DNA from 3 places in the Brevibacillus antibioticus genome. Region 2 is predicted to be linked to each of the others. Evidence: riboswitches for the same ligand, from Rfam matches in the RefSeq annotation. Region 2 holds a riboswitch; each other region holds the start of a gene.
What was found. Region 2 has a riboswitch for S-adenosylmethionine ahead of metH (methionine synthase). Riboswitches for the same ligand answer to the same signal wherever they lie in the genome.

Region 1 (4,273 bases), 640 kb from region 2:
ATGGAGCAGGAAGTGCTTGCGGGAAAGCACTGGGGGCCGTGCCATCTTCTACGGTCGGCTATGAAAAGCTCTTTAACTGGGCGATGTCACACTCCAGTGAAGAGGAATTCGTTCAGGCACTCCTGGATGGACAACCAGAGCCGCCGACGTATTTTGCAGTGATGAAACGCGTGAATAAGGAAGGCCCTGCGTTACTCAAGGAACTCCCTGTTGTTCAAGAGTTCAGCTCGCTTGAAGCGGCAAAGGAATCGCTGGAAAACGGGCAGATGATCGATACGCGTCCTTTCCAGAAATTTGCGAAGGGGCATCTGGCGGGAACCCTTCACATTCCTTTTAATAAGTCATTCGCCAACTGGGCGGGCTGGATTGTCGATTACCATCGCCCGGTTCACATCCTGGCCACCCCAGATGAGCTGGACGAGATTTTGCAAGCCTTGCATGCAGTAGGGATTGATCATGTCACAGGCTTTATCGACAGCGGCAAGCTACTGGAAAGGGAAGTGTCTTCGCTCGAGAGAATCGAAGAGGTAACACCTCTGGAGATTGCAGAACGGGTGGAAAAGGGAGAGGTTCACGTAGTAGATGTACGTAATTTGGCTGAGTGGAAGGAAGGTCACATTCCAAATGCACAACACATCATGCTCGGTACACTCGCCATGCGGCTGGATGAGATTCCACACGACAAGCCACTTCTCGTACAGTGCCGTTCCGGTGCCCGATCCGCTATTGGCGCAAGCATTCTAAAGGCAAACGGATTCAAGGACGTCATGAATTTGAGCGGCGGAATCTTGAAATGGCAAATAGACGGCTTGGCAGTCGTAGAACAAGCATAAAACGAAGCGAGAGGTATTGCAAAGGGTGAGCCTATGACTATCGACCTTGTGATCACACTGTTTGTTATCGGTTTCGTGGGATCGTTTATCTCTGGTCTCGTCGGAATCGGGGGCTCCATTATCAAGTATCCGATGCTTCTGTATATTCCGCCCGCCCTTGGGTTCGTTGCTTACACAGCTCACGAAGTATCCGGAATAAGTGCCGTCCAAGTATTTTTTGCCACTCTCGCTGCTGTTTGGACGCTGCGCAAAGATAAGCTTATTCATTACCAGCTCGTTCTGTACATGGGAAGTGCCATTATTGTCGGGAGCTTGCTAGGAGGGTATGGAGGACAATTTCTTTCGGCAGAAGCCGTCAATTTCGTTTATGCCATCCTGGCCACCGTTGCTGTAATCTTGATGTTCCTGCCAAAAAAGCGGATGGACCAACGTGAACAGACCGAGGTTATCTTTCATAAACCGACAGCCGTATTATCCGCTTTGATTGTCGGAGGCGCCTCCGGAATTGTCGGGGCAGCTGGCGCTTTTATTTTGGTTCCGATCATGTTGAACATCCTCAAGACTCCGACAAGAGTTACGATTGCTTCTTCTCTTGCCATCACTTTTCTTTCTTCCATCGGTTCGACGGTAGGGAAATGGATGGCAGGGGACATATTGCTGTGGCCATCCGTGATCATGGTAATCGCCAGCATACTGGCAGCGCCACTCGGTACGCAGATCAGTAAACGTTTGGACACCCGGATTCTCCAAACCATTCTTGCCCTGTTGATCCTCGCTACCACGATTAAGATTTGGGTTGACATCCTTCTATTCTCACGTGTGTGAAGACTTACTTTTCACCTAAATGTGATAGAACAGGCTTGATATATCCGAGTAAAATGAGAAAAAATTTTTACGATGAAATTAAATTTCATAGAATATGCTTATCGAGAGTGGTGGAGGGACTGGCTCGATGAAACCCGGCAACCTTGGTCTGATTGACCCTATGGTGCCAATTTCTGCGGAGTTATTCTGCGAGAGGGGAAGGTGAGAACCCTGGTATTGCCCCTCTTCTTTTCGGAGAGGGGTTTTCCTTCGTATTATGCAAAGGATGCAACAACGTGCTTTTTTATGCAGTCATCCCGGTTTATTTCAATAACGAAAACTACCTCAACAGCAAAAGATCAAAGGCATCCGCTTCAGTGTAACCGGGACCCCGGACCTACGTTGGGCGAAAAGAGTGGCAGAATAACGTTTCATAAAATGCGGTCTTAATCTACGATAACAAGGATCAGTTTGCCCATAGCAACTGATCCTTGTTGAACCTCGTGAAAGTATCCTAAAATATAGAAGAAAGGAGGACATGTGATAATTGTCAGATTATACTGAACTTAATGCGATCAAGAGAACCTTTCACAAGCTACATCAATCTATGAAGAAATCCATGAACGAAGGGGTATAAAACAAATGACAATAACCATAAATTCAATAGAGTTCATCAATCGCCGTAAAAAACTCGCGGAAAAAATGCCTGACCACAGCGCACTTGTCCTATTTTCAGGAGTTGTCAAGACACGCAGCCATGACGATAAATATCCGTTTTCACCGAACCGCAACTTCTATTATCTGACCGGCATTGCGCGCAGCAGCCTCATTCTCATGATCACGAAACGCGCTGGCATCGTGACCGAAACGTTATTTCTTCAGCGCCCAAATGAACTGGAAGCGAAATGGACAGGGGCCGTCTTGTCGGATCAAGAGGCGAAAGAGCAGTCTGGTATCGAGCACTTTGACTATCTGGATGAGTGGTTGGAGTCATTTGGAACCTTTATGAGGCGCTGCGAAGGCAAGTACTCGCTTTATCTTGACGTGTATCGCTATCAGTGGAGCGACGAGCGAACCCCTGCAGAGACTTTTGCCGAAGACGTTCAGAAGAAATACCGGACCCTGCAGATTCACGATGCGGGCCCATGGCTGAAAGAACTGCGTATGGTAAAGAGTCCAGCAGAGATCGGAGAAATCAGACGTGCGATTGCGATCACGGATGAAGCAATCCGGCGCATGTGGTCGCATGCACGTCCTGGAATCATGGAATATGAGTTAGAGGCACACTACGATTACACATTGAAGTCGCATGGTGTTCGCGAGCTTCCTTATTTGCCTATCATTGCTAGCGGAATCAATGCTACTATTTTGCACTATGAAGCGAATAATCACCGTGCAGAAGATGGTGACTTGGTCCTCCTCGACCTCGGTGCAGCATCGAATTACTATGCAGCTGATATTTCGCGAACGTTTCCCGTGAATGGTCGCTTTACAGAACGGCAGAAAGCAATCTATCAACTCGTGCTCGAAGCCGAAATCAAGACCATCGAAGCAGTGAAGCCTGGTGTCACATTGCCGCAACTCAATGATGTCACGAAACAAGTCTTGACCGATGGCCTGCTACGTCTTGGTCTCATCCAAGAGAGCAGTGACCTGGCCAAATACTACTATCATCCCGTGTCTCATCATCTTGGATTGGATACGCACGATATCCCGGATTACAGTGTTGCTTTACAACCTGGTATGGTAATCACGATTGAACCTGGTCTGTACATAGAGGAAGAAGCGATTGGCATTCGGATTGAAGATAACGTGTTAGTAACAGCAGACGGCTGCGAGGTGCTCTCATCGCAAATCCCAAAGGAAATCGAAGCAATGGAATTGTTGATCGGGAAAAAGGAATAGCGAACGCTTACTAGAAGGGGTACGATGCTCGCCTATCATGACCAGGCTAAAGCGAGTTTTCCATAACACCATCCCGAAGTAACCATAACAATCTCTGTTATGGTTACTTGTATGTGAACAACTCCTTACAAAAACTATTAAAATGATAAAAATATGCTTTGTATACCTTCCAAAAAAACCCATTTGGTTGTAAAATAAAGCAAAACAAAAAGGGTGATCCATTATGGGGTACTGCTAGGGACATTGCACCAGTCGCTGCGGTCAGAAATCGAACAACATCGGCGGGCGCGCGGTTATACATTGAGCAAACTAGGAGATTTAACTGGTATTAATCCAGGGACATTGAGTGAGATTCTAAATGGGAATCCTCCTCGGGCTATCACCATAGGTCAATTAGACGCGCTCGCTGCGGTGTTTGGCTACGAGCCAGGCTGGATGTATGAACTATACCCCGATGAATGTTTATATGAAGGGAAAATTTCGCGCCCCCGATTGATACCTTACTTGATTCGAAGCGCTGAGAATGGGCGAAAGGATTGCATGGAAGCTGTTGCCTCCCAATTATTGGAGAATCCCAAAAATATCTCCATCCTTTTTACTGTGGCAGAGCAATTATACGAGGATGGAAAACTGGGAAAGGCGGTGCCATTCTATGAGTACGTAATAGAGAACGAGAAAGATAGCTACTCTACCCAGTTTGTGATGAGTCACTACCGATTATTTCAGGCAAT
Region 2 (4,273 bases):
CACGATGGCATGTCATTCATCTTGGGGAAAACGAACAACGAGGGGCATAAGGTTTCTCTTGTGATCTATGGAAATGGTCAAGCACTGGAATCGTACAGGCTTTTGTATAGGGATGAAAAGGAAGCAGCGAGCGGGAAAGAGGCAGAGGGAGCAAAAGCCTTGCAGCAAGAGCGACAGTTCCTGAACAAACTGCTCGGGGCGGATAGTGAAAACTATCGGTTAGTGGATGCCAACGATCCAGGGGTGTACCTGCGATATTACAACGGACTGCCAGTGTTGTCTGATGAAATTAGCATAACAACAACTGACTCTGGTCACGTCCGATATCTCAGCAAGGAGCCCGAAACATTCGAGCCGTCGCAGTACCCGGATGTATCGAGTGCTGTGTCAGAAGAGGTAGCCATCAAAGAGCTGAGTGAGCATATGAAGCTTCGATACGTGCAGAATCCGAGAATATGGCCAGAATCAAAGCAAGGGAAGAGGTGGCAACCTATTCTGGAATACACGCCAGCTGTTTCCTTCATGCAAAGAGGACGTGAAGATGGTACGGAGTGGCATATCGACGCGACCAGTGGCAAGATTATGTATGGAACGGGAGATAATGGGCTTGCCTATGATCAGTTGAATACGACGGAAGCACATCCGATCGAATCTCTAAAGGAATACGTCAAGGTTCGCTCCAAGGATGAGGCAAAAGCACTGCTGCAAGCGGAATTTGGCATACAGGTAGATGAATCGACCTATAGAGAGAGTGAGAGTATCCGCGAGGGGCGCAAGGAATACGTCTGGAATGATAAAAATGACAAGTATATCGGCGTAGAAGTCATTGCAGAAACAGGCAGTGTCGTCGGGCTGGGATCACCGCGTTCTGATACAGCGGTGACAGTCAAACGCGAGCAAGCGGAAGAGGCTGCACTCGCCTTTCTGCATAAATACGTCGATCCTGGCGTAAAAGAGGTGCAATTAGCACAAGTCATACAGCCAGCCGAAGCGAATCCTGTGTCATCGGGCGAATGGGAATTCAGATATTTTATGAGCAAGGATGGCATTCCTGTACAGGATCGCGAGCAAAAAGCGGCTTATTCGGTAACAGTTGATCCGTCTTCTGGCAAAGTGACAAAGTTTCATAACTTCAGAATGACGCACGAGTTGGTGGAGCTTCCAGCATCCGACAGGATCGTTTCGAAAGACAAGGCTGTTGAAGAGTATTTACGCGTCATGCCTCTAAAGCTGGTTTATTTGATGAAAGATGTGGATGGGCAAAAATTAGCTCAACCAAAGCTGGCGTATGTGCCGTGGAGTGACGAAGAGCGGGCGATTAAATTTATGACCCTTGATGCCGTGACAGGCAAGTTTATCGCCGACTAAAACGAAAAAAAGGCTATCCCGCAGCCATTCTTGATGGCTTTTGGGATAGCCTTTTTTTAAACACTTATCTAACAGTCGTCACACGAGCACCCAATAATTACCAACAGGATAAACAGCACGAGCACGATTGCGAAGCAGTCACCGAAGAATCCGTTTCCGCAGAATGATGTACTCATCTTTGTTTCCCCTCCTTTCCGTTATACTCCAGTCTATACACGAATGCCGATATTGGACTGGGCGGATGCCCAGCTTAGGCAAAAATGGGCGCGTAAGAGGAGAGGCTCCGTAAAAAATAGACAATTCACAATTGACGGGGAGACAAAGGGGGTGTTAAGATACTTGCAAACATTCAAGACATTTCGCAAAACAACTAAATGACAAGTGTACGACTCTTATCCAGAGAGGCAGAGGGACTGGCCTGATGAAGCCTCGGCAACCGGTAAAAATCCGGTGCCAATTCCAGCAAAGCTACGTGCTTTGAAAGATAAGAGGATGTCTCAGGCGTTTTCTTATCTGCTGACAAATCCTCTTCTTTCAAAAGAAGAGGATTTTTTTTTACACCCAATTAGGGAGAATAAGCCGATGTAAGGGAGAAAAGGGGCACGTCAATGAAACCAACCTTTCGCGAACAGCTTTCCCGGAAAATTCTGATTCTGGACGGTGCAATGGGCACCATGCTTCAACAAGCGAACCTGACTGCTGATGATTTCGGCGGTGAAGCCTATGATGGCTGTAATGAACTCCTGAACCTGACCAGACCAGATGTGATCCGTTCCATTCACGAGAAATATTTAGAGGCGGGCGCAGACATCGTCGAGACAAATACGTTTGGTGCTGCTTCCATCGTTTTGGCTGAGTACGATGTGCCAGAAAAAGACCTTGAGATCAATATAGCGGCAGCTCGCTTGGCCAGAGAAGCGGTGGATGCCTATTCCACAAAGGAGTGGCCGCGTTTTGTAGCAGGTGCAATGGGACCTACGACCAAAACCCTTTCGTTGACAGGCGGTGTCACTTTCGAAGAACTGATCGAGGCGTATTATCGTCAGGCAAAAGGTTTGATTCTCGGCGGCTCCGATGTTCTTCTTTTGGAAACCTCGCAAGATACGTTGAACGTGAAGGCTGGCGGAATCGGGATTCGCAAAGCTTTTGAAGAGCTTGGACAGGAACTCCCCGTGATGCTGTCAGGTACGATTGAGCCGATGGGCACAACGCTGGCGGGCCAAAACATCGAGGCGTTTTACATCTCCTTGGAACATATAAAGCCAGTCTCCATTGGTCTGAACTGTGCGACTGGACCCGAGTTCATGCGTGATCATCTGCGGACACTATCAGGAATTGCCCAATGTGCGGTCAGCTGTTATCCGAACGCAGGCTTGCCAGACGAGAACGGTCATTACCATGAAACGCCACAGGGACTTGCTTCGAAAATGCGGGCGTTCGCTGAACAGGGCTGGATAAATGTCGCGGGTGGTTGCTGCGGAACAACGCCTGACCATATTCAAGCGATGGCAGAAGCATTGCAAGACTGCAAGCCACGCAGTGCAGCTGTAGAACCGCTGAGCGCGGTCTCCGGGATCGAGGTTGTTTACGTCGAAGATGACAATCGTCCCTTGCTAGTAGGGGAGAGGACCAATGTCATCGGTTCCAAAAAATTTCGTGAAATGATTGCAGCCGGTCACTATGAAGAAGCATCTGATATTGCCCGAGCCCAAGTAAAACGCGGCGCACACGTCATCGATATATGCTTGGCTGACCCCGACCGTGATGAATACGAAGATATGGGAAAATTCCTACAGTTCATCGCAAAAAAAGTAAAAGCCCCCCTCATGATCGACTCGACAGATGCCAAGGTCATGGAGCTGGGACTTCGCTATTCGCAAGGGAAGGCCATTCTCAACTCGATTAACTTAGAAGACGGCTTGGAGCGATTTGAGGAAGTGGTTCCACTTATTCACAAGTTCGGTGCCTCCGTTGTCGTTGGAACGATTGAAGAAGCGGGTATGGCGATCACTCGCGAAAAGAAGCTGGAGGTCGCGCAACGCTCGTACGACATTCTTGTCAACCAGTACGGAATAAAGCCACAGGATATTATTTTCGATCCACTCGTCTTTCCAGTAGGGACAGGAGATGAACAATACATCGGCTCTGCAAAGGAAACCGTAGAAGGAATTCGTTTGATCAAACAGGCAATGCCTGCTTGCAAGACGATCCTGGGTGTCAGTAACGTTTCCTTCGGCTTGCCTCCTGCGGGCAGGGAAGTGCTGAATGCGGTCTTCTTATACCACACCACTCTCGCAGGGCTTGATTACGCCATCGTCAACACGGAAAAGCTGGAGCGCTACGCTTCGATACCAGAAGACGAGAGAAAGCTGGCAGAAGCCCTGCTGTTCGAGACGAATGATGAGACATTGGCAGCCTTCACCGAATTTTATCGCCAAAAGAAAAAGGAAGTCAGTGTGGAGGTCTCCTCGTTAACACTCGAAGAACGCTTGGCCCGTTATGTAGTCGAAGGCTCTAAGGATGGTCTGGTGGAAGACTTGAAGCTGGCTCTGGATAAATACACACCGCTCGAGATCATCAACGGTCCGTTGATGGCTGGGATGGAAGAGGTCGGTCGCCTGTTCAACGGCAACCAGCTTATCGTGGCAGAAGTATTGCAAAGTGCGGAAGTCATGAAGGCATCCGTATCGTTTTTAGAGCCGTTCATGGAAAAAAGCGATGCCGCTGCCAAGGGGAAAATCTTGTTGGCGACAGTCAAGGGCGATGTACACGACATCGGAAAAAACCTCGTGGAAATTATTTTGTCAAACAACGGCTACAATGTCGTGAATCTGGGGATCAAGGTACCGCCAGAGCAACTGATTGTCGCATGCAGAGAAGAAAAGCCGGATGCCATCGGTCTGTC
Region 3 (4,273 bases), 1.8 Mb from region 2:
ATAGCGATTGAGGAAAGCTGACGGTGATATCACGCGAATGCACCCCTTACCCATTATGGATAAGAACAGTATAGTGAGTTTTTGAAACTTTGTAAACTAAAATGTTTATAAAGTGATGGGTACCCAAATAAAGGCTGCTCCAATTTTGTCGAATTCGAGTATACTAGACAAAGTGGAGAGATGACATCAACTGAGGATAGAGAGAATAAAGGTGGACTTTATGAAAATATGGAAACGAGTGTTGCTTCTTTTGCTTGTCGTGATGGCTGCGACAGCTGGATATTACGGATACTCTTTTTATCAATTTGCTCAAAATATTCAAGAGCCTAACATCGCACCGCCTAGTGGTGGGAATTCCACCAAAGCAGCAGAAATACCTGAGTGGGATGGCAAGGAACGTGTCAATATCCTGCTGATGGGAGTAGACCGCAGAGGAATGAAAAATAACGGGCTTCCTCGTTCTGACTCCATGATGCTGGTCAGCATCGATCCTACGGGGAAACGTTATGACATGTTTTCAATCCTACGTGATACGTATGTAGATATTCCCGGTAGAGGCAGTTCGCGGATCAACTCTGCGATTGTAGAAGGTGGACCTGAGCTGGCAATGGAAACAGTTAGTCAGTTCACTGGACTTCCGGTTGATCGTTACGTGATTACTGACTTTGAAGGCTTCAAGGCTTTGATTGATGCAGTAGGCGGAGTCGAGATCAATGTAGAAAAAAACATGTATTATCATGACCCAACAGATAAAGGTGCCTACGATATTAATCTAAAAAAGGGTCTGCAAAAGCTGGATGGAGACAAAGCCTTGCAATATGCTCGTTTCCGCCATGATGCGACCTCCGATTATACACGGACGGAGCGGCAGCGGAAATTAATGACGGCAGTCGTGGATCAGATGAAGAACGGTACGACGCTGATGCAGCTTCCTACCATTTTGAAGGAAGTATCACCGTATGTTCAAACCAATATTAGTTCGGTGGACATGCTGAAGCTGTCTGCACTTGGATTAAAATTGAATACGTTAGAGCCAGGTAACTATCAATTGCCGCCAATGGGGATGTTCCGTGAATCGCACCGAGCAGGCTCCGTTCTGGTTCCAGATGTCGATCAGGTTCAGTCGTTTGTCCAAGAAAAAATTACACCTCCTACAGAAGCATCAGATCAACCCGTGGAAGAAAAGAAAAGCAGCACGCAAAACTAAGCGTGCTGCTTTTTTTGTGATAAATCATCCGCAACGGCGTCATGGATCAAAAAACTTTTCCTGCTATTACTATTGACGTGATATTTTCAAAAAGGATATAATCCGTTTTGTATCATCATGAAATAGAAAAAACGAACATAATATACGTAGATATCTTTCTTATCAAGAGAGGCGGAGGGACAGGCCCTATGAAGCCCGGCAGCCGGTTCATTTTCGAATGAACGTCGCGGTGCCAATTCCTACAGGATTATTGGATCTTGTACAGATGAGAAGGGTGGATGCGAACGTATACATTGCGTTGCAGCCCCTTTTTCGTTTGTGAAAAAGGGGTTTTTATATTTTTATCAAGATTATGGTCGGGAGGTGGATGCGTTGATCCAACTGCGTCATTTGCATAAAAGCTATCAAGTACAAGGTAAAACCATCCCAGCGTTAACGGGGATCGACCTTTCCATAGAGCAAGGAGAAATATACGGGATTATCGGACACTCTGGTGCCGGGAAAAGTACATTGATCCGATGCATCAATTTGCTGGAGCGTCCAACTTCAGGGGAAGTTATTGTGGACGGCGTCGATTTGACAAAGCTGGATGAAGGGAAGCTGCAAGAAAAGCGTCGCGCAATCGGTATGATTTTTCAACACTTCAACTTGCTATCTTCTTCAACAGTCGGCGAAAATGTCGCTTTTCCGCTCAAGCTGGCAAAGCGTCCGAAGGCAGAGATTGATAAGAAAGTGAACGAGCTGCTAAAGCTGGTTGGCTTGGAGGCACATAAGGACAAATATCCAACCCAGCTGTCTGGCGGACAAAAGCAGCGTGTCGGGATCGCCCGTGCGCTCGCGAATGATCCAAAAGTGCTGCTCTGCGACGAAGCTACATCGGCTCTCGATCCGCAGACGACGAACTCCATTCTCGCACTCCTCTTGGACATCAACCGCAAGCTGGGCTTGACCATTGTGTTAATTACCCACGAGATGCACGTCATTCGCTCTATTTGTGATCGTGTCGGCGTGATTGATGGAGGAAAAATCGTCGAGTCGGGTAACGTACTGGATGTATTCCTTCGTCCGAAGCATCAAACGACACAAGAATTCGTGGAGCAAGTAGCAGACTCTACAGAGCTGCGCGAAGCAGTCGAGCACGAAAAGGCTTCGGGGAACCGCACGATTGCTCGTGTCACCTTCCTCGGAGAAAAAACGTACCAGCCTATCTTGTTCCAAACCATGCAAGAGACAGGTACGGTGTTCAGTATTTTGCAGGGAACCATTTCTCGCATGAAGGATACGCCGTATGGTCAGTTGGTAATCGAGCTGGAAGGCGATGTCGCACAGAATCAAAAGACCATTGAGACGCTGCGCCAACGTGGCTTGGAAGTAGAGGTGATATAAATGGACTGGACATTCGAAAATGTGGATTGGGCTGAAATCGGCGAAGGTACGATGGACACGCTCACGATGCTCGGCTTCTCCACTCTGTTTACCGTCCTGATTGGTTTGCCGTTGGGCATCATTCTGTTTTTGACTTCACGCGGACAGCTTTTGCAAAACCGCACTTTTTATTCGATCGCATCATTCGTTGTCAACGTATTGCGCTCGGTACCATTTATCATTTTGATGATCTTGCTGATTCCTGTGACGAAAATGCTCGTAGGAACCTCACTCGGGGTACTGGGTGCCATTCCGCCGCTCGTGTTTGGTGCCGCTCCATTTTTCGCACGTTTGGTGGAAACCTCTCTGCGTGAGATTGATAAAGGCGTGATTGAGGCTGCACAATCTATGGGTGCTTCCAATTGGCAGATCGTCTGGAATGTCCTTTTGCCAGAGTCTAGATCCGGTCTGATCGCGGGTATTACGATCACGACGGTAACGCTAGTCTCCTATACAGCGATGTCTGGGGTAATTGGCGGAGGCGGTTTGGGTGACTTGGCGATTCGATACGGATACCAGCGTTTCCAAACCGATGTCATGATTGTGACGGTTGTTATTTTGCTGGTGATGGTACAGATCTTACAATCGCTGGGGGACCGTCTGGTTCAGAAATTCAGCCGTAAATAGGATCTTTCCATATAGATTGACAAAAAATAAAACGAAATACATGCAAGGGGGAAATCATTCATGAAAAAGCTAGTCGTATCTGTACTTTCTACTGTGTTGGCATTTTCTTTGGCAGCTTGCGGAGGCAAAACCGAAACAGCACCTGCTCCAGCTGAAGGCGGTGCACAAGGCGGAAAACAGGAAGTAACATTGAAGGTAGGCGCTTCTCCCGTTCCACATGCAGCAATCTTGAAGTTCATTCAACCAAAACTGAAAGAACAAGGCGTGAACTTGGAAGTCCAAGAGTTCACTGATTACGTACAACCTAACGTTCAAGTGAACGAGAAACAACTCGACGCAAACTTCTTCCAGCACAAGCCTTACCTGGAAGACTTCAATAAAGGCCAAAACATGAACCTGGTGCCAGTAGTGGCTGTACACATCGAACCATTTGGCGCTTACAGCAAAAAAATAAAATCTGTAGATGAATTAGCTGATGGCGCAACAATCGCGCTGCCAAACGACGCGACAAACAGCGGTCGTGCACTCGCACTCTTGGAGAAAAACGGTTTGATCAAGCTGAAAGAAGGCGCTGGCATCAGCGGTACAGTGAAAGATGTTGTTGAGAACAAGAAAAACCTGAAATTAAAAGAAGTAGAAGCAGCAATGCTGCCGCGTGTTCTGGAAGAAGTAGATTTGGCGCTGATCAACACGAACTACGCGCTGCAAGCAAAGCTTGTTCCAACCAAAGACGCTCTGTTTATTGAAGATAAAGATACTCCATACGCAAACTTCTTGGTAGCTCGTCCTGACAACAAGGATTCCGAAGCCATTCAAAAGCTGGCAAAAGCACTGAACTCACCTGAAGTGAAAAAGTTCATTGAAGATGAATACAAAGGCGCGATTATCCCAGCGTTCTAAAAGTAGAAATAATTGATCGATCAACAAAAGCCCAACTGGCCGAAAAGCTGGTTGGGCTTTACTTTTATTTATAATATGGTGAATTTTCATAAAATTAAATTAAATATAGCGCAA

Region 1: linked by a shared signal. The riboswitch ahead of E8L90_RS08755 (aminopeptidase P family protein) and the one ahead of metH (methionine synthase) in region 2 are both predicted to bind S-adenosylmethionine.
Region 3: linked by a shared signal. The riboswitch ahead of E8L90_RS20805 (methionine ABC transporter ATP-binding protein) and the one ahead of metH (methionine synthase) in region 2 are both predicted to bind S-adenosylmethionine.

The regions. Positions count from the first base shown of each region.
Region 1 is NZ_SZNK01000001.1:1,923,673-1,927,945, reverse strand. Features, by position in the region: gene E8L90_RS08765 (MBL fold metallo-hydrolase) at 1-833, shown strand, start outside; gene E8L90_RS08760 (sulfite exporter TauE/SafE family protein) at 867-1,658, shown strand; SAM riboswitch class I at 1,754-1,858, shown strand; gene E8L90_RS08755 (aminopeptidase P family protein) at 2,280-3,542, shown strand; gene E8L90_RS08750 (helix-turn-helix domain-containing protein) at 3,756-4,273, shown strand, end outside.
Region 2 is NZ_SZNK01000001.1:2,563,237-2,567,509, reverse strand. Features, by position in the region: gene E8L90_RS11800 (YcdB/YcdC domain-containing protein) at 1-1,368, shown strand, start outside; gene E8L90_RS11795 (YjcZ family sporulation protein) at 1,437-1,544, opposite strand; SAM riboswitch class I at 1,758-1,859, shown strand; gene metH (methionine synthase) at 1,977-4,273, shown strand, end outside.
Region 3 is NZ_SZNK01000001.1:4,338,548-4,342,820, reverse strand. Features, by position in the region: gene E8L90_RS20815 (MFS transporter) at 1-33, opposite strand, end outside; gene E8L90_RS20810 (LCP family protein) at 221-1,207, shown strand; SAM riboswitch class I at 1,364-1,479, shown strand; gene E8L90_RS20805 (methionine ABC transporter ATP-binding protein) at 1,580-2,593, shown strand; gene E8L90_RS20800 (methionine ABC transporter permease) at 2,594-3,259, shown strand; gene E8L90_RS20795 (MetQ/NlpA family ABC transporter substrate-binding protein) at 3,320-4,159, shown strand.